Regions from separate parts of the Listeria grayi genome, predicted to be linked through region 4. Evidence: predicted binding sites of a transcription regulator. Region 4 holds the regulator's gene; each other region holds the start of a gene.
The links. The regulator Rex, encoded in region 4, represses fermentation and respiration genes when NADH is low (regulators of the CRP and FNR family bind a similar motif). The targets are predictions, from matches to a motif close to TTGTGAAATATTTCACAA.

Region 1: the regulator Rex is predicted to act here: its motif matches at 5,163-5,180, upstream of EL241_RS00940 (nitrate/nitrite transporter).
Region 2: the regulator Rex is predicted to act here: its motif matches at 5,198-5,215, upstream of pplA (extracellular electron transfer flavoprotein PplA).
Region 3: the regulator Rex is predicted to act here: its motif matches at 2,504-2,521, upstream of pflB (formate C-acetyltransferase).

Annotation. Positions count from the first base shown of each region.
Region 1 covers NZ_LR134483.1:181,449-189,302, reverse strand. Annotated here, with positions in the region: gene EL241_RS00960 (LapB repeat-containing protein) at 1-2,120, shown strand, start outside; gene EL241_RS00955 (putative heavy metal-binding protein) at 2,170-2,490, shown strand; gene EL241_RS00950 (ribose-phosphate diphosphokinase) at 2,543-3,499, opposite strand; gene glmU (bifunctional UDP-N-acetylglucosamine diphosphorylase/glucosamine-1-phosphate N-acetyltransferase GlmU) at 3,552-4,925, opposite strand; gene EL241_RS00940 (nitrate/nitrite transporter) at 5,226-6,404, shown strand; gene EL241_RS00935 (ATP-binding cassette domain-containing protein) at 6,448-7,092, opposite strand; gene EL241_RS00930 (molybdate ABC transporter permease subunit) at 7,092-7,757, opposite strand; gene modA (molybdate ABC transporter substrate-binding protein) at 7,780-7,854, opposite strand, start outside.
Region 2 covers NZ_LR134483.1:2,607,215-2,615,068, forward strand. Annotated here, with positions in the region: gene EL241_RS12905 (ADP-ribosylglycohydrolase family protein) at 1-541, shown strand, start outside; gene EL241_RS12910 (GntR family transcriptional regulator) at 522-1,235, shown strand; gene fmnA (FAD export ECF transporter transmembrane subunit FmnA) at 1,286-2,077, opposite strand; gene menA (1,4-dihydroxy-2-naphthoate polyprenyltransferase) at 2,096-3,055, opposite strand; gene EL241_RS12925 (FAD:protein FMN transferase) at 3,079-4,146, opposite strand; gene pplA (extracellular electron transfer flavoprotein PplA) at 4,274-5,170, opposite strand; gene EL241_RS12935 (FAD-dependent oxidoreductase) at 5,584-7,467, shown strand; gene eetB (flavinylation system FAD exporter subunit EetB) at 7,610-7,854, shown strand, end outside.
Region 3 covers NZ_LR134483.1:1,345,977-1,353,830, forward strand. Annotated here, with positions in the region: gene mutS (DNA mismatch repair protein MutS) at 1-32, shown strand, start outside; gene mutL (DNA mismatch repair endonuclease MutL) at 53-1,870, shown strand; gene EL241_RS06550 (glycerol-3-phosphate responsive antiterminator) at 1,889-2,434, shown strand; gene pflB (formate C-acetyltransferase) at 2,770-5,001, shown strand; gene pflA (pyruvate formate-lyase-activating protein) at 5,071-5,811, shown strand; gene EL241_RS06565 (PadR family transcriptional regulator) at 5,844-6,380, opposite strand; gene EL241_RS06570 (MFS transporter) at 6,534-7,730, shown strand; gene EL241_RS06575 (HTH domain-containing protein) at 7,737-7,854, shown strand, end outside.
Region 4 covers NZ_LR134483.1:799,503-807,356, reverse strand. Annotated here, with positions in the region: gene EL241_RS03830 (GNAT family N-acetyltransferase) at 1-150, shown strand, start outside; gene EL241_RS03825 (branched-chain amino acid transporter BcaP) at 328-1,686, shown strand; gene EL241_RS03820 (hypothetical protein) at 1,950-2,192, opposite strand; gene groL (chaperonin GroEL) at 2,343-3,971, opposite strand; gene groES (co-chaperone GroES) at 4,000-4,281, opposite strand; gene EL241_RS03805 (CPBP family intramembrane glutamic endopeptidase) at 4,501-5,184, shown strand; gene EL241_RS03800 (YdiK family protein) at 5,188-5,382, shown strand; gene EL241_RS03795 (redox-sensing transcriptional repressor Rex) at 5,429-6,070, opposite strand; gene EL241_RS03790 (ABC-F family ATP-binding cassette domain-containing protein) at 6,389-7,854, shown strand, end outside.

The DNA of each region.
Region 1 (7,854 bases), 620 kb from region 4:
TGAGTTTGACAACAACACCAGTCTTTGCACAAACTACTGGTTCTACTGATAGCAACACCGTCGAGATCCCTAGCACAGCATTGAAAGGCTATTTAAATGGATTACTGAACCAGCCTACCGACTCCCCGATCACCGAAGAACAACTTAGCAAGATCACCTCTATTACTTTAAAAGGTGCCGAGTTTACGGACTTGACCGGCTTAGAAAAAGCTACCAACTTAATTTCTTTCCGCAATGACGACACCAAAATCACGGATTTTTCGCCGGTCTTAAAAAACAAAACATTGGAATTTTTAAGCATGAACAGTGAAACACTCACGAATGAAAACTTCCCCGATATAAACGACCAAGATAAGATCATTAATTTGACGCTCACAAGTTCGAACTTCACAAATGATATTTTCAAAAAGATTCATTTAATGCCTAATTTGGATTATCTCAATATCCAAAGCAATAGTAAAATAACGGATATCACTTTATTAGCTGACTTGCCGAAACTGAAAACATTGTTCGTCCAATTTGACGGGATCGTCGACTTTACGCCGATCAATAATTTTAAAAACCTTACAGCGTTAGCCGCATTTGGTCAAAATATCGGCGACGGACATGCGCCAAAGAAAATCACGACAGCACAATTGAAGTATGATGATAGCGCGGAAACGCTATTTATTCCTTTCTCCATTATGCCAAACCGTTTAACTAGCTTTGACGGGTATCAGCCGCCATTCACAAAATCTAATTCCAGCAGCAACACGTATCTTTCCTTTAATGGCACAAAAGTGGATAATTCGCGTCTTAGCATCGATGATAATGGCGTCACTGTGAATAAGGTTTCTAAAGGTGAGTTCGACTCCTTAGAAACATTCTACTACAATGCCCGCTTTGATAACCCAACAGGTAGCTATCCGATCCCAGATTTCATGAATAGCTATACGATTTCTTCAGGAACTTACGAACAGACCTTTGAAGTCGCTCATAAATTAACGATCACTTCGAAAGATGCGATCACATTTAATCAAGGTAGTGATCTATCAGAAGCGGATTTCCTACAAGCGATTGATGCAAAAACAGATGACGGTACAGAAGTGACAAGCGATTTTACAGATGTCGTAGATTTAAACACACCAGGCACGTATACTGTGACATTGAATGCCCAAAATGAAGGCGGACTAAAAGCAGAACCTACTACGGTCACAGTTACCGTTATAGCGAAACCTGTTATCCAAGCAGATAAGGAAATCACCTATAATGTAGGAGAACCTGTTGATGCTGAGCAGTTCTTAAAAGATATCCACGCTACAGTGACACCAGAAAACTTGGAAATCATGAATGACTTTACCAAGCAAGTCGATTTTGATAAACCAGGCACGTATATCGTGACACTTGATGCTCAAAACGACAGGGGAATGAAGGCTGATCCCGTGGAAATCACTGTTAAGATCTCGCCAAGACCAATCATTCAAGCAGATAAAGAAATCACTTACACGGTCGGTGATGCGATCGATGCTGAGCAGTTCTTAAAAGATATCCATGCCACAGTGACGCCGGAAAACTTGGAAATCACGAACGACTTTACTAAGCAAGTCGATTTCAGCAAGACTGGTACTTATACCGTGACGCTTGGCGCTGTGAATGATCGCTCTCAAGCAGCTGAGCCTGTTGTTGTAAAGGTGAACGTAGTCGCGAAAGAGGATACGAATGAAAACGGTCAAAATCCAGAGGACTCCGATAAGCCGAAGAATGATACCGATAAGCCAGCAACTGATAAGGAAGCATCGAAAGAAGAAGCATCCCAAGGTTCGGATAATAGCCAAGCAACTAAGGACCATGCGGTGGAAACGATCGCCACAGACCCTATCATGCATCAAAGCGGTCTGCTTGCCGCAGAACACGTAATTTCCCAAACAGCGCAACCAGCAGAAAGAAGCAACACCATAATGCAACAAGTACAACAAAGCTATGTAAAGGCTGCCGGCAAGTATTCTCAAACGGATGACGCACATGCATTATTGCCGAAAACTGGCGATACGGCAAAGCCACTACTTGGATTATTTGGAACAGCTTTTGCAGCCTTTGCCTTTGTTCTTTTACGCCGTAAAGGAAATAGAAACCAGAATTGACTTCCAGCTTTCTACAGATTATTCTAAAACTAAAAGGAGGCTGATCACAATGATCACGACTACATCCCCAACTATCGAAGGCAAACAAATCATTGAATATAAGAAAATCGTATTCGGTGAAGTCATCACTGGAATCAATGTATTAAAAGACATTGGTGCAGGTATCCGCAACTTTTTCGGCGGACGTTCCGGCGGCTATGAAGAAGAACTCATCCAAGCCCGTGAAGCGGCGATCGAAGAAATGGAGAACCGTGCAGAAGCACTTGGCGCCAATGCGATCATCGCTGTTGATGTCGATTATGAAGTACTGGGTGCAGATAATGGCATGCTGATGGTATCTGTTTCCGGAACTGCTGTGGTTGTGGAATAAATAAAAAGAAGCTGGTTTTTCCAATTTAGGAAAAACCAGCTTCTTTAGTTTATTATTCAAACAACGAGCTCACAGAAGCATTTTCATGCACGCGCACGATCGCTTCACCAAGCAATGGTGCAACAGACAGTTGTTCCATTTTGTCGATCCATTTTTCTTCTGGTAAAGCGATGGAATTTGTAACCACTAATTTTTCGATCGGTGATTGGTCGATTCGCTCCATTGCTGGTCCAGATAAAACTGGGTGCGTACAACATGCGTAAACTTGTGTAGCGCCGGCATTTTTAAGTGCGTTGGCTGCTAATGTGATCGTTCCTGCTGTATCAATGATGTCGTCGATCAGGATACAAACTTTTCCTTCTACATTCCCGACGATATTCATTACTTCTGCGACATTCGGACGCGGTCTGCGTTTGTCAATGATCGCGATCGGTGCTTTCAATCGATCTGCCATTTTGCGAGCGCGGGTAACTCCACCGTGATCAGGAGAAACGATGACTAGATCATTTCCTAGATGACGTTCGCCAAAATATTTGCTAAGCAAACGAACTGCATTCAAATGGTCGATCGGGATATCGAAGAACCCTTGAATTTGCGGTGCATGCATGTCCAAAGTAATCATTCTAGTAGCTCCAGCTGTTTCGATCAAGTTTGCTACTAATTTAGCCGTGATCGGTTCTCTGCTGCGGGCTTTACGATCTTGTCTTGCATAGCCGTAATATGGCATTACAATATTGATCGTAGCTGCCGAAGCACGTTTTAGTGCGTCGATCATGATCAAAAGTTCCATTAAATTTTGATTTACTGGGTAGCTTGTTGATTGAATGACATATACGTGGCAGCCGCGGATACTTTCTTCAATATTGATTTGGATCTCGCCATCACTAAAATGTGTAACACTTGATTTTCCCAGCTCAATTCCTACTTCTTTCGCAATTTCTTCTGCTAGTGCGCGGTTAGAGTTTAGCGAAAAGATTTTTAACTTCGGATCAAAATACTCGTTTGACATAATCAGCCTCCACTATTTTTATTAAAATTAAATTTAAAAACAAACTTAGTCATTAATTATTATAGTTAAGTCGCTTTGCGTAGCCTTCTTTATTCACTTGCTTGCTTCTAGCGATCGCAAGTGCTCCCTCCGGCACGTCTTTTGTTAACGTCGAACCAGCTGCGACAAAGGCATTATCCCCTATTTTAAGCGGTGCGACTAGGTTAGAGTTGCAACCTATGAATACGTTATCTCCAATAATGGTTTTAGCTTTGTTCTTGCCATCGTAGTTGACAGCAATGGAACCGCAGCCGACGTTGACGTTTTTACCGATTTCCGCATCACCCATGTAGATAAAGTGAGGCAGTTTCGTATTTTCGCCAACCACTGCTTTTTTCGTTTCCACGAAATTACCGATCTTCACGTGTGCACCGATCTCTGACTCAGGGCGGAGATGCGCATACGGTCCAATTTGGACTTCGTCGGCAACTTTGCTTTCGATCACGGCAGAGCTGCGGATAAGCACGCCACTACCGATAACTGAATCTTGGATATCTGATCCGCTTGTAATCGTACAATCATCGCCGATCACCGTGTTTCCTTTGATTGTGACACCGGATTCGATTACTGTATCCTGTCCAATTTCCACATCGACATCAATGTATGTATTTTCAGGATTGATCAGTGTGACGCCATTACGCATGTGTTTCTCATTGATACGTTTCTGCATCAGCTTCGTTGCTTCGGCTAGTGCCACTCGGTCATTGACACCAAGCGATTCGTCGGACGATTCCATCCGGTAAGCAGCCACAACTTCTTCTGCATCTTTCAAGATCTTAATAACGTCAGGAAGATAAAATTCCCCTTGCGCATTGTCGTTAGTTACTTTGGATAAAGCATCAAACAACGCTGCATTATCGAAACAATATGTTCCGGTATTGATCTCTTTTACTGCTTTTTCTTCGGAAGAAGCATCTTTTTGTTCCACGATTTTCCCTACTATTCCTAGATCATCGCGAATAATACGACCGTACCCAGTCGGATCTTCCAAAGAAGTTGTCAATATAGTAGCCTTTGCTCGTTTCTCATGATGATACTTGAGCAGAGCATCGACTGTTTCGCTCCGAATCAAAGGAGTATCGCCGCATACAACTAATGTCGTACCTTCTTTATCAGCAAGGAGGTCTTTTGCTTGCAAAACAGCATGTGCAGTTCCTAGTTGTTCTTCTTGTTTGACGAATTCGCTTTTCCCACCCAATTGTTCTTGGACGTTATCTGCTCCATGCCCCACGATCGTGACGATTTTGTCCATGTTCAGCGTTTTTATTTGATCTACAACATGTTCTACCATTGGTTTCCCGCAAACGGGATGTAAAACTTTATAGAGTTTTGACTTCATACGCGTCCCTTGACCCGCAGCAAGCACAACTGCGTACCGTTTTGTCATATTATTGAACCCCCAATATACACTAATGTTCCACTATGAATAATACAGCAAAATCCGTCAATTTTCAAGGCTACGATCGAACTAATCCCATTATAATGGCTTAAATAAAAAAGTTTAATAATTTCAAAAAATCACGCGCCGCTATAAGGATTTTTAGTACATTCCCTTATAGAACTCCCAATTTATGTATGTTATCTTTCTCGAATATGTTATTTGCAGGAGATGGAAAGGAGGTAAATGTGAATCTATAAACAATTCATTTCTCTACGCATACAAATTTCGCATATTTAGGAGGAAAACATGAAATCACAACTTAATACTACTAAAAAAGATGCTTATTCTGCTTTGATTATCGGAACATTTGCTATGATGGTCTGCTTTATGTCATGGCTGTGTTTAGCACCGTTATCCAACGAGATCAATCAAATTTTCCATTTAACAGTGGTTCAAAAGACTGTCTTATTGGCAATGCCAGTGTTGCTCGGCTCGATCATGCGTATTCCGCTGGGAATCATGAGCGACCGTTTTGGCGGAAAGAAAATTTACATTTTTCTACTGCTTTTCTTACTGATCCCGCTTTTTTTGATCCCACGCGTGCATAGCTACGAGCTACTGCTGGTCGCTGCTTTTCTACTGGGAATGAGCGGTACTTCCTTTGCAGTCGGTATCTCCTATGTGTCAGCTTGGTTCCCGCCTGAGAAGCAAGGCCTTATTTTAGGAATTGCCGGAATGGGCAATCTAGGAACTGCCATTTCTGCGCTGATATTACCGCGAATGGCAGAAAAATGGAATTTTGAAGGGCTTTTTACATTCTTGATCGTCCTTACTATCATAACTATTCTCATCGTTTTATTCGGATGTAAAGAAATGCCTGTCGATCCAACGAAAACACTGCGCGATTCGCTTGTAGTCGTCAAAGAGAAAAGCACTTGGTTGTTAAGTCTTTTTTATGCGTTGACGTTCGGTTTGTTTATGTCATTAAGTAATTTGATCCCGACCTTTATGAATGATCTTTTTAAAACAGATGCTGTTGTTGCTGGGATGTGGACAGCCGTATTTGCTGGATTGTGTACATTCGCTCGTCCTGTCGGCGGTCTTCTTTCTGACCGGTTCCGTCCCTCACAATTACTGCAGATCGTTTTCTTCGGGATTAGCATCGTTGCTTTTGCAATGATGGGTGCTTTAAACTCCTATGCATTCTTCTCTGTTATTCTGGTTGCTGTCGCGCTTGTCGCCGGCTTAGGGAATGGGATCGTATTCAAAATGGTTCCTACTGTTTCCAAAGGGAATACTGGTGCCGTCACTGGGATCGTTGGAGCATTGGGTGGTTTGGGTGGTTATTTCCCGCCAATCATTCTTGGTGTCATTAAAACATATACCGGCAGCTTCCAGATCGGGATCTTGCTGCTAGCCCTATTCGCATTGTTCTGCTGGTTTGTGTTATACCTAACATTTATTAGAAATAAACAAGTAGCCTGATTTAGAAAAGCGCTGTTTTCCTAAAGTGGAAAACAGCGCTTTTTCATTTTGGATTCAAGGAGATGATCGTATCAGTCAAATGGAGGAGCTCATCTTTATAATGCGAGATCACGATCGTTTGGATCTGTTCTTTCAAAATCACTGCTTTCGTCAGCTCGATCACTTGCGCACGTGTTTCATCATCGAGTCCCGTAAAGGGCTCATCCAAAAGCAACAGTTGCGGCTTGCTGAACAATGCCCTTGCAATCGCAACGCGCTGTTTCTGTCCTCCAGAAAGCAGATGAATCGGTTGGTAGATATATTTTTCAATTGCTAATTCTTGGATTAGAAAATGAAAATGTTCATCTAGCCCTGTCGCTCCTTGTTTCCGTTTCAACCTTGTTTTTTGACTGAAATAGATATTTTCTTTGACATTCAAATTTGGAAATAACGCCAGATCCTGCATCACATAAGCAAGATCACGCCTTTGCGGAGGCAATTGGACATCAGTTTCGCTATTAAACCACTCACTGTTTCCAAACGCAATTCGTCCGCTCTCTGGCTGTTCGATGCCAGCAATACATTTCATGATCGTCGTTTTCCCCATACCGCTGCTTCCTGTCATTCCTGTGATCAATTCCGTAAAGTCAAAGTGGAAATCCAGTCGCTGGGGGAAAAGTTCTTTTTTGATCATTACCGATAAGCTCATTATTTGCTCCACCTGCTTCGCTTATTAGTCAATAGATAAATGATTATCAGGGCAGCAAACCCGATGAATGCGTCGGTTACACTCAGCATCACCGCTTTATCTACTTCATTCTGTTGAATAGCAAAGTAGATCGAGGTCGCGATCGTGTCGGTCTTTCCTTCGATGTAGCCCGCCACCATCAAGCTAGCGCCAAATTCACCCAACCCGCGACAAAAAGATAACAGGATGCTGGCGAAAATATGCTGCCAGCAGTTTGGGATGATAACGCGGAATAATAGTTCGATTGAATTTGCCGAAAGTGTCCGTCCGACTTGTATGAGTTCGATCGGTACGGATAAAAATGCCGCTTTTAATCCCTGATACATCAACGGTAGAACAACACATATTGTTGCGACAACAGCGCCGGTTAGTGTGAAAATAATGGAATAATCTCCGAAAAGTGCTGTTAGTTTTCCTAGAAAGCCGTATTTCCCAAATGACTGTAGCAAAACCAGTCCTATCACGGTCGGCGGCAAAACAAGCGGTAGTAGCAGAACGCTCTCGAGCAACCACTTCCCCTTGAACTGCCAGTAAGCACCAATATATGCAAGCGGCAACATCAAAAGAAATGCTACGAGTGTCGCCCCAATCGCGATAAAAATGGAATGCGTGACTGGCACAAGCATGCGTCCCGCTCCTTTCTAAAACTTAGTTTGCTACTTGGAAACCATATTTGTCGAATACTTTTTCTGCATCTTTTGTACCGAGATATTTATTGAATGC
Region 2 (7,854 bases), 940 kb from region 4:
CCATGATAACTCACTCGCTATTTCAGGAGCATGTGCAGTTGCAGCAGCTACAAGCGCTTCACTAGCAGAAAATTCTACAGTCGATCAGGCGCTGAGTGCTGGACTTTATGGCGCGATCCGCGGTGAGGAAAAAGCGAAAAAGCTCTCTCGAGAAGTTGCCGGTCCCAGTGTTGTGAAACGCATACAATTAGCGTATACTATCATTACAGGTGTTGGCACAAAAGAAGAAAAGCTGAAAAACTTAGCCGAGATCGTCGGTAGCGGTCTGCATATTTCTGAAGCCGTTCCGTGCGCCTTCGGTATTATCGCACTCAATAAAGAAAACCCACTCCAAGCCGTTATCGATGCTGTAAACATCGGGTATGACACAGATACTATCGCAACGATCGTGGGCTCGATGGTTGGCGCATTTACAAATGTAAACGATTCAGCGTTTATTGCTTTATTTGATACGATTCAGCATGCCAACGATTTTCAAATAGAAAAATTAGCAAATTCATTAGCAAATGTGGTGAAAAAACATGAAGGGCAACAACATTAAATACGTAACTGTTTATAATCATCTCAAGCAAGATATCATTTCCGGCAAATATCCCGTCGGATCGTTATTTCCTGCTGAACCTGATCTGCAAAAGCACTACAACGTCAGTCGGATCACGATCCGCCATTCTCTCCAGCTATTAGTCGATGAAGGCTATATCAAGCGTATCCATGGGGTTGGAACCATTGTGCTTAGCCAAAAAGAATCTCTGCAACTGCAGACGCTGCTTAGTTTTTCCGAAGAGAACAACAACCGCTCGCTCCATTCTGCACTGCTCTCCTTCGACAACGATCTGCCTGCAGACACAATGGTTTGTTCAAAGCTCGACCTGCCGAAAGGTGCATTAGTAAGCCGCCATGAGCGTCTGCGGTGGATCGATGATGTTCCCATCAGCTTCCAGCGTGTCTACTGTCCTTCTTTTCTGCCTTTAGCGGCAGAAGAGTTAGCTGCTCCAGATGCTTCTTTGTATAAACTTTTTCAAGAAAAAGGCTACATCGTAACAAAAGCACAAGAAACGATCGAATCAATGGTCGCTGACAAAACACTGGCAGCCCATCTGCATGTAGATGAGAACAGCCCCTTGTTGCATGTACAGCGTGTTACACGAGATCAAGAAGACCGCCTTATAGAATATACCGAATTTTTCTATCCTGGCAATCGCTACCAGTATAACATCCAACTGCAAGTCCCTTAATAGTCAAAAAAACAGCTGTCCTCCATAAAGGATCAGCTGTTTTTTGATTGTCACAATAGCCATAAAAATACGGTGACCGCAATAAATACCAAGAATGCGATCGCATCAATGCCATGCCAATGGAGCAATCTAAACCGCGTCCGCTTGGCATCGCCCTCATAACCTCTTACTTCCATAGCATTGGCAAGATCCTCGGCTCGGTTGAATGAACTAACGAATAGCGGGATAAACACCGGCACGATCTTTTTCATCTGCTCGAAGATGTTTCCTTCCCCGAAATCCACCCCACGGGCACGCTGAGCTTTCATGATCTTATCTGTTTCCTCCATCAATGTCGGGATAAAACGCATCGAAACCGTAAGCATAAGCGCAATATCCTGCACCGGCATACGCAAATAGGAGAATGGTTTCAACAAGTAAGAGATCGCATCCGCTAAGTCCATCGGTTTCGTTGTCAGCGTCACTACCGTCGACATGACGATCAGCAGTGTGAAACGCAGAAACACTAGCGCTCCGTTAGCGATCCCGAACGAGGAGATCGTAATGGCTCCCCATTGGAAATAGACTTCACCGCCACCGGTAAACAGTAGCTGCATCACAACCGTGAAGAGGATCAGCCAAATCAGCGGACGTATCCCTTTAATAAACACGTTGACTTTTATTCGTGTCAACACAACTACCAAGAAAGTGAAAAAGATAATCAAAAAAGTCGTGATCCAATTATCTACCAAAAACAAGATCCCAATATAAAGCAGTCCCATTACCAGCTTGGCACGCGGGTCGAGTCGATGAAGAAACGAATCCCCCGGTACATATCTTCCTAAAATCAGCTTATCGATCATGAGACCACTTCCTTTCCATCAATTAAAACTTTGAATAATGACACTCGCAAGCATCAGCACTGTAATCGTTATGTTGACCACCAAAAAATTCTTGATACAAATGGCAAATGTTTTTGCTTTCACTTGCTCCTTATTAAACAATTTTAAGTTTCGATACACAGGATACGCCGCTAATATGCTTAGCAACATGATTGGGTGTAAATAGTTTAACAATACTCCTACTATAATAGCAGCAAATGAAGCATAATATAACGTATTAAATAAAATCACGCCTGCTTTTCTTCCTATATAATACGGCAGTGTAAAGCGATTGTTGCGGATATCTTCTTCTAAATCACATAGATTATTCGCCAACATGATATTTGCGATCGTAAATATCAACGGCAACGATACAACGCCGATCCGGATGATTTCCAGCAGATTGACCTCCAGCGTCACCCAAGCACCTTGCCACACTAAACTTGCGATTCCAGCATCGCTCGCATTGACATAAATCGCTAAGAAAAAGATACCGAACCCCATCGTTACTCCGGAGAAAATTTCCCCAAGCGGCATTCTGGAAAGCGGTACAGGACCAGATGTGTATAAGATCCCGATACAAAAACAAATAAAACCAATCAGTAATACCAGTAGATCTGTTTGAAATACAAGCCAAACTCCCAACAAAGTTGCAGTTAGAAACAGGCCAAAAATGGTAATAATAACCGTTTTTTCCGGAATTTCCCTTTGACCGATCACATTTTTCGACTTCCGATAGTCAAACTCATGCTTGTCGGTAGCCTTTCGATAGTCCATATAATTATTGATCGCGGTCGTTGTTAAATCAAAAATGAACATCGACGCAAAAAAAGTGATCGTTTGCAGCGGCTCAAAGACGTGATAATGAAAGACAACATACAATATCCCAATCATAAAAGGAAACACACTGGCAATTTTAGTTCTGATCTCAACTAGATCAAGGAACGTTAATAACGACATACGCCCTTTCCTCCCCTACATTCTTAATTTCCCATTTTAAAATCGTCTGTATTGACCAATTCAAACTTACCTTTCAATCCTGGAGTGATGTATACCTTCTTGTCGCGGCTGACAAAGACTGCTTCCACTCCTTTGAATTGTTTCAAATATTCTAATCCGCCTTGGATCCCTTTAGAAAAAGTCGCGGTGGACAAGCCGTCTCCATCGATCGATTTTTTCGAAATGATCGAAACACCGGCGATATTGTTATCAAACGGATAGCCCGTTTTCGGATCTAACAAATGATGGTAGTCTTTTCCATCCACTTCTAAATGACGTTCATAGATACCAGAAGTAACGATCGACATTTCTTCCGTCTCCAGCTTGCCGATAATACTTCCACGCGGCGAAAATGGATCTTGGATACCGACGTTCCATTTTTTTCCGTCAGGATTGTGACCGATAACGAAAATATTACCACCGAGGTCTACGATCGCTGAATTGACGCCGTGAGCTTTCATCACTTTCGCTACTTCATCCGCGATATACCCCTTAGCGATGGCTCCCAGATCAAGCGCCATACCTTTTCGCTTCAAATAAACGGTTTGGTTCGCTTCATTCAGCTGCACATCTTTATAATTTACCAATGGCAAACGATTATCGATCTCTGCTTGGCTTGGTTTGCGTGCATCTGGAAAGCCGATCCGCCACAAATTAGTAAGTGGTCCGATCGCCAAATCAAAGCCGCCATCAGAATTCTTGCTGTAGAAAATAGCTCTTTCAATCAAGAAGAACATATTTTTTGTTACTTTGACAGGTTTTTTCCCGGAATTAGCATTGATTTTATCGATCTCAGAATTTTTACCGTCATCATTTGTAGTGATCTCCGCCGCTAATTCTCGAATTTTCTTGTAAGACGCATCCATCGCATCTTGTTTTCCAGCATTATAGATCTTCAGAGAAACTACTGTGCCCATAAGAAAATCTTTTTTGCTAAGCGGCAACGTTTCCTTTTGATCCTGTTTTTTAGAAACTTCTTTTTTTGGTCCGCCGCATGCAGCTAAACTGCCGATCAGCAGAATAAAAACAAGCAGCCATGTCCATTTTTTCATTATCATTGCACCTTTCAATATGACCTCACTAGAAATACTATACCATATAACCCTATAATTGCTCATAAAAATAGCGACTAATCTTGCAATGCAGGATTAGTCGCTTACTTGCTAATAATGGTAATTCTTATTCTGCTTCTACGAAATTATAAACTTCGATTTTCTTTGTGTCGCCTTTTTGAGCTGCATTGATCAATTGATCTGCATATAATTGGAAAGCTTTAGAAGATTCTGTTGCACCAGATACAGTATCTACGTCAGCAGATTGTTTCTTTTCAAGTTCTTTGTTTAAAGTAGGGATGTATTCTTTCGGACCCACACCTGTTTTAGATTTCATTGCTTTTTCATAGTCAGCATCTTCGGATTTTTTCTTGCCGTCTTTTGTTACATAGTTATAATCAGAAGTTGCGATTTTGCCATCTTTTACTTCGATGTTGAAGACTACGCGATAGTTATGTGCGTAATTTTTTTCTTCCAAGCTGTATTTACCGTCTTTCAATTTAGCACCATTGTCGATTTCGATTGTTGAAGTATCGCCGCGTTGTGCTGCTTGGATCAATTGGTTTGCATAATTAGCGAAAGCGTCAGAAGAATGAGTTGCTCCACTTACTGCTTCTACTTTGCTTGCTGCTTGTTCTTTTACTAAAGAGTCATTTAATTGTTTGATATATTCTTTTGGACCAACACCGGATTTAGCTTTCATTGCTTTTTCATAACCAGCATCTTCGGATTTTTTCTTGCCATCTTTATTTAAGTAATCGTAGTTGGATTCTGTGATCTTACCGTCTTTTACTTTAATATCGAAGGAAACACGATAATCATGATCATAATTTTTTTCTTCTAATTTATAAGTGCCGTCTGTAAGTGTACCGTCTTTCTTAGCATCTTTGCTAACTGTTGCAGTTTGTTTTGAATCTGACTTGCTTTTATCTTTGCTACCGCTATCATTGTTTCCACAAGCTACTAATAACATACTGGAAGCTAACACAGCAGTTACACCCATTGCAATTTTTTTCACTTTCATAAAAGTTCCCACCTTTAATTTTTTATTATGTGACGTTATGCACATTAATTTTTAGAACCCAACACTCTTTCACAACCAAATAATAGCACCCTTTAGGCGGTTTGTCTATACTAAATCAAAAAACGGAATTGAATAAATTTTCTAAAAAATGAATAGTATTTCGGGAAATATGTAGTTAAATGTTAAAAATGATACAAAAACAGCTTTATAACTTAGTAAAAACTGATACTTTTGGTCTATGAATTTTGCCACTTTTCATACAAAGAACTATTTTTTTATAAAATGCACTATTTGCCCTCAAATTGACTAGACATAAGCGCTCTCAATCTGTTACACTATGGTAGATTAATAGTCTTATTTATATTTTTCATAATAGCTTTTGTGAAAAAAAATACAAGGAGTTGAGAGAGCATATGCCTGAAAAGAATATCGTTTTAATAGGGGCGGGATATGCAGGTGTTCATGCAGCTAAGAAATTAGCAAAGAAATACAAAAAAGATAAAGATGTAACGATCACATTGATCGATAGACATTCTTATCACACCATGATGACCGAATTACATGAAGTAGCGGCTGCACGGGTGGAACCAACTGCAGTTCAATACGACCTGCGCCGATTATTCAATCGTACAAAAGTAAATTTAGTTACTGATAATGTAACTAATGTCGATCACGACAAAAAAATCGTCACTACCGAACACGGCACTTATCCATTTGATTATCTTATTTTAGGTATGGGTGGCGAGCCAAATGACTTTGGTACTCCCGGCGTTGCAGAACACGGCTTTACATTATGGTCTTGGGAAGACGCTGTTAAACTACGCAAACATATAGAAGATACTGTTACTGCAGCTTCTCGCATCCAAGATGTTGCTAAGCGAAAAGCAATGCTTAGCTTTGTAGTCTGTGGTTCCGGCTTTACTGGAATCGAAATGGTCGGCGAATTGCTGGAATGGAAAACTCGTTTAGCAAAAGATAACAAGATCGATCCAAACGAAATCGAATTGTCTGTTGTCGAAGCTGTACCAACGATCCTAAACATGCTAGACCGTCGTGATGCTGATAAAGCAGAACGCTACATGGTCAAAAAAGGAATCAAAATTCTTAAAAGCGCTCCGATCGTTGAAGTTAAATCGGACCGCATCATCTTGAAATCCGGACAAGAGCTTCCAACTCATACATTGATTTGGACTGCCGGCGTAAAAGCTAACTCCGATACAGAAGAATACGGCATGGAATCTGCTCGTGCTGGTCGTTTGAAAGTAAACGAATTTATGGAAGCAGATGGTTTGAAAGACGTTTATGTAGTTGGTGACTTAGCTTACTTTGAAGAAAATGAAGGCAAACCAACTCCACAAATCGTTGAAGCTGCTGAACAAACTGGGATGACTGCTGCGAAAAGCATCATTTCCGAAATCAGCGGAACAGAAAAAGAACCTTACAATGGTAAATATCATGGTGTTATGGTCTCGATCGGTGCTAAATATGGTGTTGCTCACTTAGGCAGCATGCATTTATCTGGCTGGTTCGCGATTTTCATGAAACACATGGTCAATCTATATTACTTCTTTGGCATTCGCAGCGGCTACTACATGTGGCAATACATCATGCACGAATTCTTCCACATCAAAGATGGCCGCAATATTTTCCGCGGTTGGACTTCTCGCTATGGAAACGTTATCTGGGTATTACCACTACGTGTTTACCTTGGCTGGTTCTGGATCGATGAAGCATTGTCGAAAATTTATGGTGAAAGTACTTGGGATAAAGTCAACTTCTCTCACTTAGGACGTCTTTTCAACGGTATTGGTAAGGATTCTTGGCTGACAGCAACAACTTCTAAGATGCCATTTGACTGGTTGCAAACTGCAGCTACTTCTGGTGCAAGTCAAGCAGCCGGTGATAAAGCCGGAGAAGCTGCTCAAAATGTTACTGTTCCGATCTTACAACATATGCCTGGCTGGTTTAAATGGATCATGCAATTATTGATGCCAAACCTTGACGTTGCATTGTTCATGCAAAAAGTAGTTCCATTCATCGAACTTGCGATCGGTCTTGCGATCTTAGCTGGCCTGTTCACATGGTTAGCAAGTATCGGAAGTGCTGGCTTCCTAGTAATGTTTACTTTCAGCGCAATGCTTGGCTGGGATAAATTCTGGGCATTACCTGCTTCCATCGCAATGTTGAACGGTGCCGGACGTACATTCGGCTTTGACTTCTGGGTTGTTCCTTGGATCCAAAAAGGTCTCGGCAAATGGTGGTACGGTAAACCTAAATCGATTTATCGAGATAAATAACCTATCAAATAAAGCTGGAGCAGTCCATTTGTCTATTCATAAACGAATGGGACTGCTCCCTTTTTTTACTTAAATACTGTCTATTTAGCGAAATATCATTTACAATAAAGGAAATGAACGAATAAGATGGGTTGGATCACAGATGACGAAGAATAAACGACTCGTTTACATTGCCTTGCTAGCTGCTCAAGCGGTGGTTATCGGCCTCTTAGAACGAGCAATTCCTTTCCCCTTTGCCTTTGCTCCTGGAGCGAAGTTGGGGTTATCGAATATTATCACCTGCATTTCTTTATACACATTATCCTTCAAAGATACATTTATCATAGTGGCGATCCGATTAGTACTGGCAACCTTGCTTGGCGGCACGATCTCCACATTCTTATACAG
Region 3 (7,854 bases), 550 kb from region 4:
TACTTTACAAGTTACAGCAAAAAACGATGTAAAGAAAAAGAAGGTGAGCCAAATGGCTAATAAAATTGTTGAATTGACAGAACTTTTATCCAATAAGATCGCAGCTGGGGAAGTAGTAGAACGCCCAGCTTCCGTTGTCAAGGAATTGACGGAAAACGCGATCGATGCCGGAAGTACCGTGATCGATATTTTGATCGAAGAAGCTGGTCTAAATAAGATCACCGTGATCGACAACGGTAGCGGAATCGAGCCTGAAGATGTAGAAACGGCTTTTCTGCGTCATGCTACTAGCAAAATCAAAAATGAGCACGACCTTTTCCGCGTGCACACATTAGGTTTCCGCGGGGAGGCATTACCAAGTATCGCCTCTGTCGCGCAAGTGAAAATCACCACGTCGACCGGAGAAAAGCAAGGCAAGCATTTAACGATCCAAGGCGGAAAAATTTTAGAAGAAATAAGCAGTGATGCTCGAAAAGGTACGGAAATCGAAGTCACACAATTATTCTATAATACACCGGCTCGCTTGAAGTACTTAAAGAGTCTGCCGACAGAACTTGGAAATATCACAGATATCATCAATCGCCTAGCGCTATCCCATCCGGAAATCAGTTTCCGACTTTCTCATAACGGAAAATCACTGTTGCAAACAAGCGGGAATGGAGATCTGCGTCAAGTGATCGCTGCGATCTACGGTGTGTCGATCGCCCGCAAAGCGCTTCCGGTAAGTGCTGAATCCCTTGATTTTAAAGTGAATGGCTATGCGATCTTGCCGGAGATCAACCGGGCCAATCGTAATTATGTCTCCACAATCGTTAACGGTCGTTATATCAAAAATTTTGCCCTTGTAAAAGCAATCCAGGAAGGGTATCATACGCTCCTGCCGATCGGTCGTTATCCGATCATTGTCCTGCAGATCGAAATGGATCCGATCATCGTGGATGTCAATGTGCATCCGGCTAAACTGGAGGTACGACTCAGCAAAGAAAAAGAATTAGGACAATTGATCACACAAATGCTGAAAGGAGCTTTCCACCAGCAACAGCTTATTCCAAGCGGTGAAGTTTCCAAAAAACAGAAACTCGCTTCCGAGCAACTGCAGATCGACTTTGATAAAAAACAGTCGGAACCGCCAAGACTTGATCAACCGTTTCATTACAAGCAGCCGCCCGAACAAGATAATTCCTATGTGGCCGAAGAAAATGCTTTATATGAAAGTTTAGATGCGCTCCTGGATCGTCCAGAAGAAAAGCAGGAAGAGCAAGAAGAAGTCACCATCACACCAACGGAACGCTTGCCAAAACTATATCCGATCGGACAGATGCATGCGACGTACATTCTGGCACAAAATGAAAAAGGCCTTTATATCATTGACCAGCATGCTGCACAAGAACGAATCAAATATGAGTTTTATCGCGAAAAAATCGGTGAAGTGGCAAGAGAATTACAAGATTTACTTGTTCCGATCGTGTTGGAATTTTCAACAGATGAATATGTGCGGTTAGAAGAGCAAAAACAGAAACTGGAAGAAGTGGGCGTTTTCTTGGAACCATTTGGTCAAAACAGTTATATCATTCGTTCGCATCCGAATTGGTTCCCGAAAGACCAAGAAGAGGAGACCTTGCGGGAAATCATTGACGAAGCGCTTAATGCGCCGAGCATCAGTATCCATAAATTGCGGGAAGATACAGCCATTATGATGAGCTGCAAAAAATCGATCAAAGCCAACCATTATTTGACAAAAGAAGACATGGAGGCTTTGCTGGATACGTTGCGCGAGGCAAGCGATCCATTTACCTGCCCGCACGGCCGACCAGTCGTTATCGAATATACCACTTATGAACTGGAAAAAATGTTTAAACGTGTTATGTAGCCAAAGGAGTGGACAAAAGTGTTTGGACAACAGAAAATCATCCCTGCAGCGCACCAAGAGCGTGACATTGAAAAAATAATCGCTTTAGATGGAGAATATCTCGTCATGCTGGAAACGCATATCGCGCAATTAAAATCGCTTGTCAATCTGGCTAAGTCTGCAAATAAAAAAGTCATCTTGCATGCAGATTTGATCAATGGTTTAAAAAACGATGATTATGGTGCGGAATATCTTTGTCAAGAGATTCGACCAGCAGGAATCGTTTCTACAAGAAGCAATGTTGTGATCAAAGCTAAACAGCAGCACATTATTGCGATCCAGCGCTTATTTACGATCGATTCAAGCGCGTATACAAAAGGGATTGCGATGATTGAGAAAACAAATCCAGATGCGATCGAATTACTGCCAGGTATTTTGCCAAATCAAATCGCACGCATGAAAGCGATGATGAATATACCACTCATTGCCGGCGGATTGATCGAAACGGAGGAACAAGTGAACGATGCGCTAGAAAATGGGGCTATCGCGATCACAACTTCCAATAAAAAATTATGGAATCTGTGAGGGGAAATTCTCCTCACTTTTTTCATGAAAAACAGTTTGATGAAAACGCTTGTTTATAGCGAATTTCGCTTGTGCCACAGTACACAAGCGTTTTTATCTGTATTATAACAATTTTCACCATTCGGCTAATACAGAACGCCACTTTAATAAGAGCAGTAAAAAAGTAATTGGGGCTATTAGTGACTTTTAGCCTATTTAATAATTTTTTCACAAAAAGTTTCTCAAAAACTGTAGCATTTTTTGAGAAATGTGGTATCATAACAGTGTAAACATTTACAAATAGTTATGCTCATTATTTAACGCTCAAAATTGAACAAAAATTGGAGGCTATTTAAATGAAAGAACAATGGAAAGAATTTGTCGGTGGAACTTGGCAAGAGGAAATCGATGTAAGAGACTTTATCCTAAAAAACTATCGACTTTATGAAGGTGATGATTCCTTCTTAGTCGGCCCAACTGATGCGACCAATAAATTATGGGAACAAGTAATGGATCTTACCAAACAAGAACGCGATAATGGCGGCGTCCTTGATATGGATACTAAAATCGTTTCCACGATTACTTCTCATGATCCTGGCTACCTAAACAAAGATTTGGAAAAAGTCGTTGGTTTCCAAACAGATAAACCATTCAAACGCAGCTTACAACCATTCGGTGGTATCCGCATGGCAGAAACAGCAGCAGAAGCATACGGCTTTGAGATCGATGCAGAGATCAGCCACATCTTCTCAGAATATCGTAAAACACATAACCAAGGCGTGTTCGATGCCTATACACCTGAAATGCGCGCAGCTCGTAAATCCGGTATCATCACTGGACTTCCAGATGCTTATGGTCGTGGACGTATCATCGGTGACTATCGCCGTGTAGCATTATACGGTATCGACTTCTTGATCGCAGAAAAGAAAAAAGATTTGAACAACACAGGTCTTCGCACAATGAGCGATGATATTATCCGTTTGCGTGAAGAACTTAACGAACAAATCCGTGCATTAGGCGAATTAAAAGTACTAGGCGAAAAACACGGATTCGATCTTTCCCGCCCAGCAGAAACAGCTCAAGAAGCTTTCCAATGGTTATACCTTGGCTATCTAGCAGCAATCAAAGAACAAAATGGTGCAGCAATGAGTCTAGGCCGTACCTCTACATTCTTAGATATTTATGTAGAACGTGATCTTAGAAATGGTGTATTAACAGAAGAACAAGCACAAGAAATCGTAGATCATTTCATCATGAAATTACGTCTAGTGAAATTTGCTCGTACTCCAGATTACAATGAATTATTCTCTGGCGACCCAACATGGGTAACAGAATCCATTGGTGGTATCTCAGAAGACGGCATCCCGCTTGTTACAAAAAACTCCTTCCGTTTCTTGCATACATTAGATAACTTAGGACCTGCTCCAGAACCTAACTTGACTGTTCTTTGGTCCACACACTTGCCATCAGGATTTAAAAAATTCTGTGCCAACATGTCGATCAAAACAAGTGCGATCCAATACGAAAACGATGATGTTATGCGTCCTAAATGGGGCGATGATTATGCGATCGCTTGTTGTGTATCCGCAATGCGTGTCGGCAAACAAATGCAATTCTTCGGCGCACGTGCTAACTTAGCGAAAACATTGTTATATGCCATCAATGGTGGTATCGATGAAAAATCGAAAGCACAAGTTGGACCTGCTTACCGTCCAATCACAAGCGACGTTTTAGATTACAAAGAAGTGCTTGAAAAATACGATGCGATGATGGAATGGATCGCAGAACTATACTTGAATACATTAAATGTTATTCACTATATGCATGATAAATATGCGTATGAAAGATTAGAAATGGCGCTTCATGATACACATGTCTTACGTACAATGGCAACTGGTATCGCTGGATTATCTGTAGCGGTCGATTCTCTTTCTGCAATCAAATATGCAACTGTAAAAGCAGTCCGCGATGAAAATGGCGTAGCAGTTGACTTTGAAATCGAAGGCGATTATCCGAAATACGGCAATAATGACGATCGCGTTGACCAAATCGCAGTCGACCTTCTAAAAACATTCATGACAAAAGTGAAAAAACACAAAACTTATCGTGACTCTGTTCATACAACTTCAGTGCTTACCATTACTTCCAATGTTGTTTATGGTAAGAAAACAGGGAACACACCAGATGGACGCCGCGCAGGCGAACCATTCGCACCAGGAGCTAACCCAATGCATGGCCGTGATACGAAAGGTGCATTAGCATCCTTATCATCCGTTGCTAAGCTTCCATATGAATACGGGCAAGACGGAATTTCCAACACATTCTCGATCGTACCGAAAGCACTAGGCCGTGATGACAGTGCGCAAGTCGACAACCTAGTAGCAATGCTAGACGGTTATTCTACAAAAATGGGACATCACTTGAACATCAACGTCTTCAACCGCGATACATTATTAGATGCGATGGATCACCCAGAAGAATATCCGCAATTAACGATCCGTGTTTCCGGATATGCTGTAAACTTCATCAAATTAACGCGTGAACAACAATTAGATGTTATTCACCGTACGATGCACGAATCCATGTAAGAATAGTGATCAAAAGCTGGAGGCGGACTTTCCGCCTCTCGATTGAAAAGAGAAGGGATTGGATAAAAAATGACAAACACAATTGGAAGGGTTCATTCGATAGAAACAATGGGGACAGTAGATGGGCCGGGAATTCGTTTTATTGTCTTTATGCAGGGATGTCTGCTTCGTTGTCAGTTTTGTCACAACCCAGATACTTGGAAAATCGGAAAAGGAACAGAACGCACCGCACAAGATGTATTTGATGAGGCTATCAAATATAAAGAATTTTGGGACGCATCCGGCGGCGGTATCACAGTAAGCGGTGGAGAGCCCTTGCTGCAAGTCGATTTTTTGATCGAATTATTCACGCTGTGCAAACAAGCAGGTGTGAATACGACTATTGATTCTTGCGGTGGCTGTTTCAGCAGAGATCCGGAATTTATTGAAAAATTGGATCGTTTGATGGAAGTGACCGATTTGATCTTATTAGATATCAAACAGATCAATCCGGAAAAACACTTGAAGCTCACAACGCGTCCAAATGCACCGATCTTGGACTTTGCAAATTATTTGAAAGAAAAAAATCAGCCGATCTGGATTCGCCACGTCTTAGTACCAACGAAAACAGATGATGTGGATGATTTGACCAACTTGCGCCATTTCATTGATACGCTTCCCAATGTGCAGCGGGTAGAGGTACTTCCTTACCACACAATGGGTGTTTATAAATGGAAAGAAATGGGGATTCGCTATCCGCTTGAAGGAATCGAACCGCCAGAAGAAGCAAGTGTGAAATTAGCAAAAGACATTTTAGAGTTTGCTAAATAATAAAAAACGCCATCTAACATAGATGGCGTTTTTTAATTAGCTCGATTGGCTAGCATACGCTCGCACCATTCCAACTCTACAACAAGCAATTCTCGTTTGCGAGCATATACTTGGTAGGGCATATCCTCTTGCCTAGCAGCATCCGTATCTAAATGTAGCAGTTTTTCAAAATGATGAAGTGTTTCATCGACCATTTCCAGCTGTTCTTCTAAATAGGTTTGACGTTCCTTCAGCAAACTTTCTGTCCGGCTTTTATTGACCCAATCAAGCTGTAACTTAATAATAAATTCATCTTTAGTGACTGGATTCTTTAAAGGCGTTTCTGACCATTCTGCCAAGGCATCGATCCCTTTTTCTGTAATCGCATAGATCTTCTTATCAGGAAGTTTTTCCTGTGCTTGCCTGTGGACAGTCAAGTAGCCATCTTCTTCTAATTTTGATAAAGCGGGATAAATCTGACTATGATGCGTGTTTTGCATGATCCGTAAACGGTGCACCAGCTCGTAACCATTTGTTGATTCCCTGGCAATCATCTGCAGAAGTGTATAACCGAGTAAATTAGGCATTATTTCCACCCTTTTGCTTTTTTTATTATTGTAAGCTTTTTCGGCCTAATTGTAAAATACTAACATATGTAAGTTTTTACATATGTATATATTGACATCTATTTACCGCAGGCGTACAATAATAGATAGAATTTGGAAAGGGAAGTGTATGAAGAAATGATAGAAGAAAACCCGAATCAAAATGGGGTAGCAAAATGGATCACAGCAGCAGGGTGTCTGCTTGCATTTATGGGAATCGGGGTAGTTGATCCGTTATTGCCTTCGATCGCAGCAAGTATTGGTGCATCACATTCGCAAGTAGAAATGTTGTTTACGGCTTATATCTTTACAATGGCGATCATGATGATACCAATTGGTATTATTGCAAATAAAATTGGAGATAAAAAATTGATTGTTACTGGCTTATTCGTTGTCACGATTTTCGCTTTATTATGCGGCTTTTCTAATTCGATTGGCGCATTGTCGATTTTTCGTGCAGGATGGGGATTTGGGAACTCGATGTTTCTAGCTACAGCGATGACTATGTTGATCTCCTTATCGAGAACACCTGGGCACGCGATCGGCCTTTATGAGGCTGCCATGGGACTGGGAATGGCATTTGGTCCTTTACTTGGTGGCGTACTGGGGAATGAATCTTGGCGTTTTCCGTTTTTCGCAACTGCTGGTTTGATTTTTATCGCCTTTTTACTTATCTTATTAAAAGTGAAAGAACCTGAAAAAGAGATACTTGCTGATCCAAGTGCTGTCAAACAACAGCCGATCAAGCAAATGCTGCACTTATTTACGTACAAACCATTTTTGCAAATCGCATTTAGCGGTATGTTTTATTACTATTGTTTCTTTACAATCTTAGCTTATTCACCGTTAGTACTTGGTTTGAGCGCTATCAAGATCGGATTCGTATTCTTTGCTTGGGGACTTTGCCTAGCATTAGGATCCGCAAAAATCTCGCACATGCTGGAAGTGAAATTTGATTCCAAAGCAATTTTACGAGGTTCGCTATTCATCTGTGCCTTGATTTTGATCGGACTTGGTTTCTTACCAGGTTTAGCCGTGAAGATCGTCTTGATCGTTCTATCCGGACTTGTGCTAGGTATCAATAACGCAGTATTCACAACGACCGTCATGGAGCACTCTCCATATGCACGAAGCGTGACAAGTGGGGCATACAACTTTGTCCGCTGGCTTGGCGCTGCCTTCGCTCCAATTTGTTCTGGTTTGATCAGCGAAGCATTTGGCTTCAATATACCGTTCGTTGTTGCAGCTGTGATCTGCCTTGTTGGTATGGGGCTACTGTTCCTCACATTGAAAACACCACATACATCTGAAGATACAACTGCTGTTACAGAATAATAAGTAATGGATAAACTCCCTAAAACTGCTATAGTTAAGAGGGGGTTTATTTTTTTTTACCTCATTACTGGAAAAAAATTAGGATTTGCAGAACGAATAAAAGAAGTTAGGATAAAACTATCAA
Region 4 (7,854 bases):
GCTACCCAAGGTTTCGAGACGATCAAAGCCAGGATCGCCGAAGACAATACAGCTTCTATTGAATTGATCAAGAAGCTAGGGTACCGTTTTTTAGAAATAGAAGATGGCGAAGCGATTTACCTATATGCGCTTCGCCAAGTGGGACAATAAAATCTCCACCGTATTAAAATGACTATTGATGATCCAGGTGTAGCGCCTTTTTGTATCCTTTCTCAAGATATAACATTCTATGATACGTGTACAAATACAAAATATTCTGATAAAATACAAAAAAAAGAGGTGAGCAAATTGAAAAACGCATTATTAAGGAAAAAAAGTATTGTAGATATGCAGAACAATCATCAAAGTTCGTTAAGAAAAGAATTAAAAACATTTGATTTAACGATGTTGGGAATTGGAGCGATCATCGGAACGGGGATCTTTGTTTTGACAGGGACTGGCGCACTAACAGCTGGGCCGGGACTTATTATTTCTTTTATTATTGCAGCATTGGCTTGTGGATTTGCTGCCCTATGCTATGCCGAATTTGCCTCCATGGTCCCTGCATCCGGCTCTGCTTATACGTATTCTTACGCTACTCTCGGAGAATTGGTAGCCTTCATTATCGGCTGGGATCTGCTACTCGAATATTTACTGGCAGTTAGTACCGTTTCCGTCGGCTGGTCTGGTTATTTCCAATCTTTACTAGCGGGCTTTGGTATCCATTTGCCGCATGCTTTGACAGCCGCACCTGGAGCAACGCCTGAAGGGGGCACTTATTTTAACCTCCCTGCTTTTATCATTGTTATTTTAGTTACCACATTGATCTCAATTGGTGTTCGGGAAACGAAACGCGTGAATAATATTATGGTAGTAGTCAAAGTAGCCGTCGTCCTATTATTTATCGTTGTTGCGATCTTCTATGTAAAACCTTCTAATTGGACACCGTTCTTGCCATTTGGTTTTAGCGGCGTCTTTACCGCAGCAGCGACAGTTTTCTTTGCCTTTATCGGTTTTGATGCCATTGCTTCCAGTGCAGAAGAAACGGTCAACCCGTCAAAAACACTTCCGAAAGGGATCTTGATATCACTAGGAATATGTACGGTTTTATACGTGGTGGTCACTGGTATCATGACAGGAGTCGTTCCATACAAAAACTTCGCTCCCTACATTGATCACCCCGTGTCCGCTGTCTTAAAAATTGCCGGTCAAAATTGGATTTCTGGGATCATCGATGTTGGTGCGATTCTCGGAATGACAACAGTTATGATCGTCATGCTTTATGGCCAAACAAGAATCACTTTTGCAATGTCGCGAGATGGCTTAGTCCCACCGATTTTTTCAAAAGTAAGCAAAAAATACAATACACCATTCATCGCCACTTGGGTATTCGGCCTCATCGCCGCGATTTTAGGTTCGCTTATTCCATTAGATGAGTTGGCAGAACTCGTTAATATCGGAACACTAAGCGCATTCGTACTTGTCTCTTTCTCCATCTTGGTACTTCGCAAGACACAGCCGGATCTTCCGCGAGCATTCCGCACACCGCTCGTTCCACTCGTGCCTATTTTGGCAATTGGTTTCTGTCTGTTCTTGATCATTAATCTAAACCCGCTGACATGGGAACGTTTTGCGATTTGGCTAGTTGTTGGATTGGCACTTTATTTCCTTTACTCTAGGAAACATTCGAAATTGAATGAGAAATGATAAATAAAAAAGCGGTCGTTGTGGCCGCTTTTTTTTGGTGTTAGGTTATTTGTAAGTTTTTCTTAGATCATGCCGCTCGTTTATTATGCTATTTATGGGCTTTTACATATTTTCGTTTCCCTTTTAAACCAACTTATCTAGCTGTTGAAAGCAAAACAATGTTCCGTTACATTTCATAGAATTCTTTTAGATTAGTGGGCAAAATTGAAAACTATTATAATATAAGGAACTGAAATAATCCTAACTATTCCAGCGAGGTTCGTTTACCAATATAGCTCTTCTCTTCTATCAGTAATAGTTTTACCTTCAATTTCCCCACGTGTAAATAGTTCCTCCGCTGTTTCAAACCGTTGCGTATAAGAATCCTTTGACCTGGTAAGCAAAAAACTTCTAGGCTCTCCGTATAAGCGACTTATCCACCATTCATTATCATGAAAATAAAAAGAAATCTCTTCTTCATTCTCTTCGATACCTTTTTTAAATTCTACCCAATTTATTTTTTCCATCTTTATCACTCTCCTAGCACCCTTTTCCAGGTTTTAATTTACCAGTTTCCTTATCTTTATGCCAATTAAAAAGCACTGACTACGGAAACAAAAAAAGCGGTCATAAAGACCGCTTTAAACATTGGTATTAAGCTATTCGCAAGGTTTCCCTTACATCATTCCGCCCATGCCGCCCATGCCCATATCAGGTGCTGCAGCTGGTGCGTTTTCTTCTGGTTGGTCGGCAACTACGGCTTCTGTTGTAAGCAGTAGTGCTGCTACGGAAGAAGCGTTTTGTAAAGCAGAACGAGTAACTTTAGTAGGATCCACGATACCAGCGTCAATCATGTTTACCCATTCGCCGTTTGCAGCGTTGAAGCCAACGCCAACTTTTTCATTTTTCAAACGTTCTACAATAACAGAGCCTTCTAGACCAGCATTGTGTGCGATTTGACGAACTGGTTCTTCTAAAGAACGAAGAACGATCTTGATACCAGTCGCTTCGTCGCCTGTTGCTTCTAGTTCTGCTACTTTATTGTACACATTGACAAGGGCTGTACCACCACCGGATACAATACCTTCTTCAACGGCAGCACGAGTAGAGTTTAACGCATCTTCAATACGAAGTTTACGTTCTTTCAATTCTGTTTCAGTTGCTGCTCCGACTTTAACTACTGCAACTCCGCCAGCAAGTTTTGCTAAACGTTCTTGTAGTTTTTCTTTGTCGAATTCAGAAGTTGTTTCTTCCATTTGCGCACGGATTTGGTTAACACGTGCTTCGATTTGAGCAGATTCGCCAGCGCCTTCGACAACGGTTGTGTCGTCTTTCGTTACGACTACTTTGCTAGCTGTTCCCAATTGGTCGATAGTTGCTGTTTTAAGATCTAATCCTAGGTCTTCGGTGATTACTTGACCGCCTGTAAGGATCGCCAAGTCTTCCAGCATTGCTTTACGACGATCGCCGAATCCTGGTGCTTTCACTGCTACGACGTTGAATGTACCGCGAAGTTTGTTTAACACAAGTGTTGCTTGTGCTTCGCCTTCCACGTCTTCCGCAACGATCAATAACGGACGGTTTTGTTGTACCACTTGTTCTAGTAATGGTAGGATCTCTTGGATGTTGTTTACCTTTTTATCAGTGATCAAGATATATGGTTTTTCTAGTTCTGCGATCATTTTGTCAGAATCTGTTACCATGTAAGGGCTTGTGTAGCCGCGGTCGAATTGCATTCCTTCAACTACATCTAATTCTGTCGCAAAGCCTTTGGATTCCTCGATCGTGATGACGCCGTCGTTACCAACGCGTTCCATCGCTTCTGCAATCAATTTACCTACTTCTTCATCTCCAGAAGAAATCGCAGCGACTTGAGCGATCGATTCTTTCCCTTCGATCGGTTTAGAGATTGTTTTTAGTTCTTCGATTGCTGCTGCAACTGCTCGTTCAATCCCGCGGCGGATACCGACAGGGTTAGCACCAGCTGTTACATTTTTCAATCCTTCTTGGATCATTGCTTGAGCAAGAACTGTTGCTGTTGTCGTACCGTCTCCGGCTACGTCATTCGTTTTGGAAGCAACTTCAGAAACTAATTTTGCTCCCATATTTTCAAATTCATCTTCTAATTCGATTTCTTTTGCGATCGTCACACCATCATTTGTGATAAGTGGAGAACCGAATTTTTTGCCTAAAACAACGTTACGACCTTTTGGTCCAAGTGTTACTTTTACTGCGTTCGCTAATTGATCCACACCGCGTAGCATGGAACGACGAGCGTCTTCGCTGAATTTAATATCTTTTGCCATTTTATTATTCCCTCCATTTTATCTTAGATTAAACAATTGCTAAAATATCGTCCTCGCGGATAATCAAATAATCTTTGCCGTCATACGTTACTTCTGTACCAGAATACTTAGAGAAGATAATGCGATCATTTACTGCTACCTCTAGTTCTTGTTTAGTTCCGTTTTCTAGTACTTTGCCATTTCCTACTGCGATTACTTTGCCCTCTTGTGGCTTTTCCTTTGCTGAATCCGGCAACACGATACCGCTTGCAGTTTTTTCTTCTGCTTCAAGTACTTCAATAACGACACGATCTCCTAATGGTCTTAACAATGTAAATAACCTCCTCATAGTGATAGTTTCTATTTTTAGCACTCTAACGTTTTGAGTGCTAACACAATATTATAATAGTCAAAAATGGTAAGGAATGCAAGCAAAAACTACTAAAAAAATTTTTGGCGTTTTTTTATAATTGCTTGTTGTACCAATAATTAGTACAATAAAACGTAATAGTTCTTGAATATTTAAGTTTAGCTAGAAGGAAGCGATTTTTTGTCTAAAAGATATTTTTGGGTTTTAGTGGTTTATGTAATTAATTTTTTATCCGGCATTGTCGGTATCCCGATCGTACACGGGCTGGTTCTTCATTTCACCACGTTAGCGGGTAAGCAAGCTTTCAACCAAAGTGTTGTCATCTGGAATATTGTGGCGAATCTGATCACATTATTTGTCATCTGGCTGCTACTTCGCAAACAACCGGCAACTGATAAAGTACTTCGAGGAACCAAGGCAAGCGTTGGTATGAGCGTAGTTTGGGCTGTATCAGGCGTTCTGATGCTCTTTGCCGGACAAGTAGTTGCCGGTTTGATCACGCAGTTGTTTATGGATACCCCTGCTGGCTCGGCAAATACGGAAATGCTGACATCTTTGACGAAACAGGCACCAGTCTTATTTGTGTTTATCACACTTATTGCGCCGGTCATTGAAGAAATCGTTTTTCGGAAAGTATTATTCGGTGGTCTCACCAATTGGATGAATATCCATGTGGCAGCGGTAATCAGCTCTTTGTTTTTCGCCCTTGGGCATGGTGACCTTCCATTTCTGCTGGTTTACTTTTCCATCGGTTTGATTCTTTGTTTCCTATATACGAAAACAAAGCGGATCACTGTCACCATTTTTGCGCATATGATCATGAATGCGATCGTTCTACTATTTTCTTTAGGTGGTGTTTCCTAAGTTATGAATGCAAATAAATCGATTTTCCAGGGATTGCTTTATATCGTTCTCGGCATTGTATTTGTGGTCTTTGCTGTGGAACAGGTAAATGATAGCGGCTGGACGATTCTCGCTTATGTCATCATGGCGATGGCAGCCATTGATTTTGTCACTGGTGCACGGTTTATCTTCATCGCCTTATTCAATCGTAAAAAATAAAAAAACTGCCGGAAAAGTATTTTGCTTTCCGGCAGTTTTTATTTACTTATTTATTTTGCGGATAATTTTCCAAGAAGTAAATAAGTGTTTGTAATTCTGTCGTTAGATCAATGTGATGGACACGAACGTGTTTTGGTACACTGATACGAGCTGGTGTAAAGTTCAAGATCCCCTTTACATCTGCTTCTAACAATTTATCCACTGTGGCTTGCGCTTCGCTTGACGGTACTGTCAAAATCACGACCTCCACATTGTTTTCGCGTAATGTTTCTTCCATATCATTTAAATGATAAATTGGTATATCTTGTTGGATCGTGCCTACTTTATCAGCATCGACATCAAAAGCAGCGGCGATCTTGATATTATTGTTTTTCATGAAGTTGTAATGCAGGAGCGCCATTCCTAAGTTCCCTACTCCAATGATAGCAACGTTAGTTTGTTTATCTTGACTTAGCGTTTTGCTGAAGAAATCGAGGATATACGCTACATTATAGCCATAGCCTTTCTTTCCAAGTGCTCCAAAATAGGAGAAATCACGACGAATGGTTGCAGAATCTACTTTCACTGCCTCACTTAATTCAGCAGATGATACGCGCTCTTTACCAGACTCATGTAGATATTTTAAATAACGATGATATAATGGCAAGCGTTTTGCTGTTGCTTGTGGAATTTTTGTATTTTCCTCCATCTTAACTTTTCCCTTCTTCCTTGAAAATTTTGCTAATTGAACCGAAGCACTTCTTAAAGATCTGCAGATAACTGCTCTCATTTTCACATGCTTGCTTTTATACTATAAACATTTCACAAAGAATGCACAAACTTTTTGCTCATAATTTTTCAAAAAACTAACAAAAAGCCGTTAGACATCATTTTACCATAAAAATTCACAAAAGAAATCACAAATTTTCACAAAAATATAATACGTGAAAAGAATTTTGATAGTCGCACGTTGCCTTTGCTAATTCTTTGAGCTAAACTAAAAGTAGTAAGTTAGAGGAGAGAAATCATGATTTTATTACAAGTACAGCAAATCAGCAAATATTTCGGGGCAGAAATGATCCTAGATAATATAAAATTAGAAGTAAAAACAAATGATCGAATTGCATTAGTCGGCCGCAATGGTGCTGGGAAATCCACCCTGCTAAAAATCATCGCTGGCGAACTGAGTTATGACGGGGGGACGATCTCCAAACCAAAACAGGTGAAGATCGGTTATTTGGCACAAAGCACACCCCTAGAATCAGAACGAACGATCTGGGCAGAGATGCTCACCGTTTTTACTGAGTTACAGCAAATGGAACGACAGCTGCGCGAGATCGAATTGAAAATCGCCGATCCGGAGATTATTTCCAACGAAGCGCAATTCCAATCGCTTTTGAAGCAATATGATGAACTGCAGCATAACTTCAAAGAACAAGGCGGTTATCAATACGAAGCCGATATCCGTTCGATTCTGCATGGTTTCCGCTTTTATGAAGCAGATTATGAGAAACCGATCCAATCCCTGAGCGGTGGTCAAAAAACACGGCTTTCCCTAGCGAAATTGTTGCTTTCCAAGCAAGATATCCTTATTCTCGATGAACCGACCAACCATTTGGACATCGATACGCTGACATGGCTGGAAAACTATCTGCAAAATTATCAGGGCGCGTTGGTCATCGTTTCGCATGACCGTTATTTCTTAGATAAAGTCGTCAACCAAGTTTATGAGATCAGTCGCACGAAAATCGACCGTTTTGTCGGCAACTACAGCCAGTTCTTGGTTCAAAAACAAGCCAAGCTCGAAAAAGAATGGAAAGAATTCGATATGCAACAAAAGAAAATCGCGAAACTCGAAGATTTCGTTGCTCGCAATATCGTCCGCGCTTCCACGACAAAACGCGCGCAAAGCAGAAGAAAACAATTAGAAAAACTCGACCGGATCGATCGGCCAGAAGGCAGTGAGAAATCGGCACATTTTGGTTTCCATTTTTCCAAACCTACTGGAAAAGATGTGTTATCAACATACGATCTGGCGATTGGGTATCAAAAAGAGCAACCGATCGCTCAGCATATCCAGTTTGAAGTCAAACGTCCCGACAGTGTGGCGATCGTCGGTCCCAATGGTATCGGCAAAACCACCCTTTTAAAAACGTTGATCGAAAAGTTGCCACCATTATACGGCGACTTTGAATTTGGTTCCGGCGTTCAGATTGGCTATTACGATCAAGAACAAACCAATCTTTCCTCCAATAAAACTGTGCTCCAAGAATTATGGGACGATTTCCCCGATATGACCGAACAAGCTGTTCGGACATGCTTAGGCAATTTTCTATTTTCTGAGGAAGACTGCAGCAAGCTGGTCTATAGCCTAAGCGGCGGGGAGAAAGCACGGCTGGCATTATCGAAGCTGACGCTACTTGGTGCTAATGTGTTGATCTTAGATGAACCGACCAACCACCTGGATATCGATAGCAAGGAAGTATTGGAAGC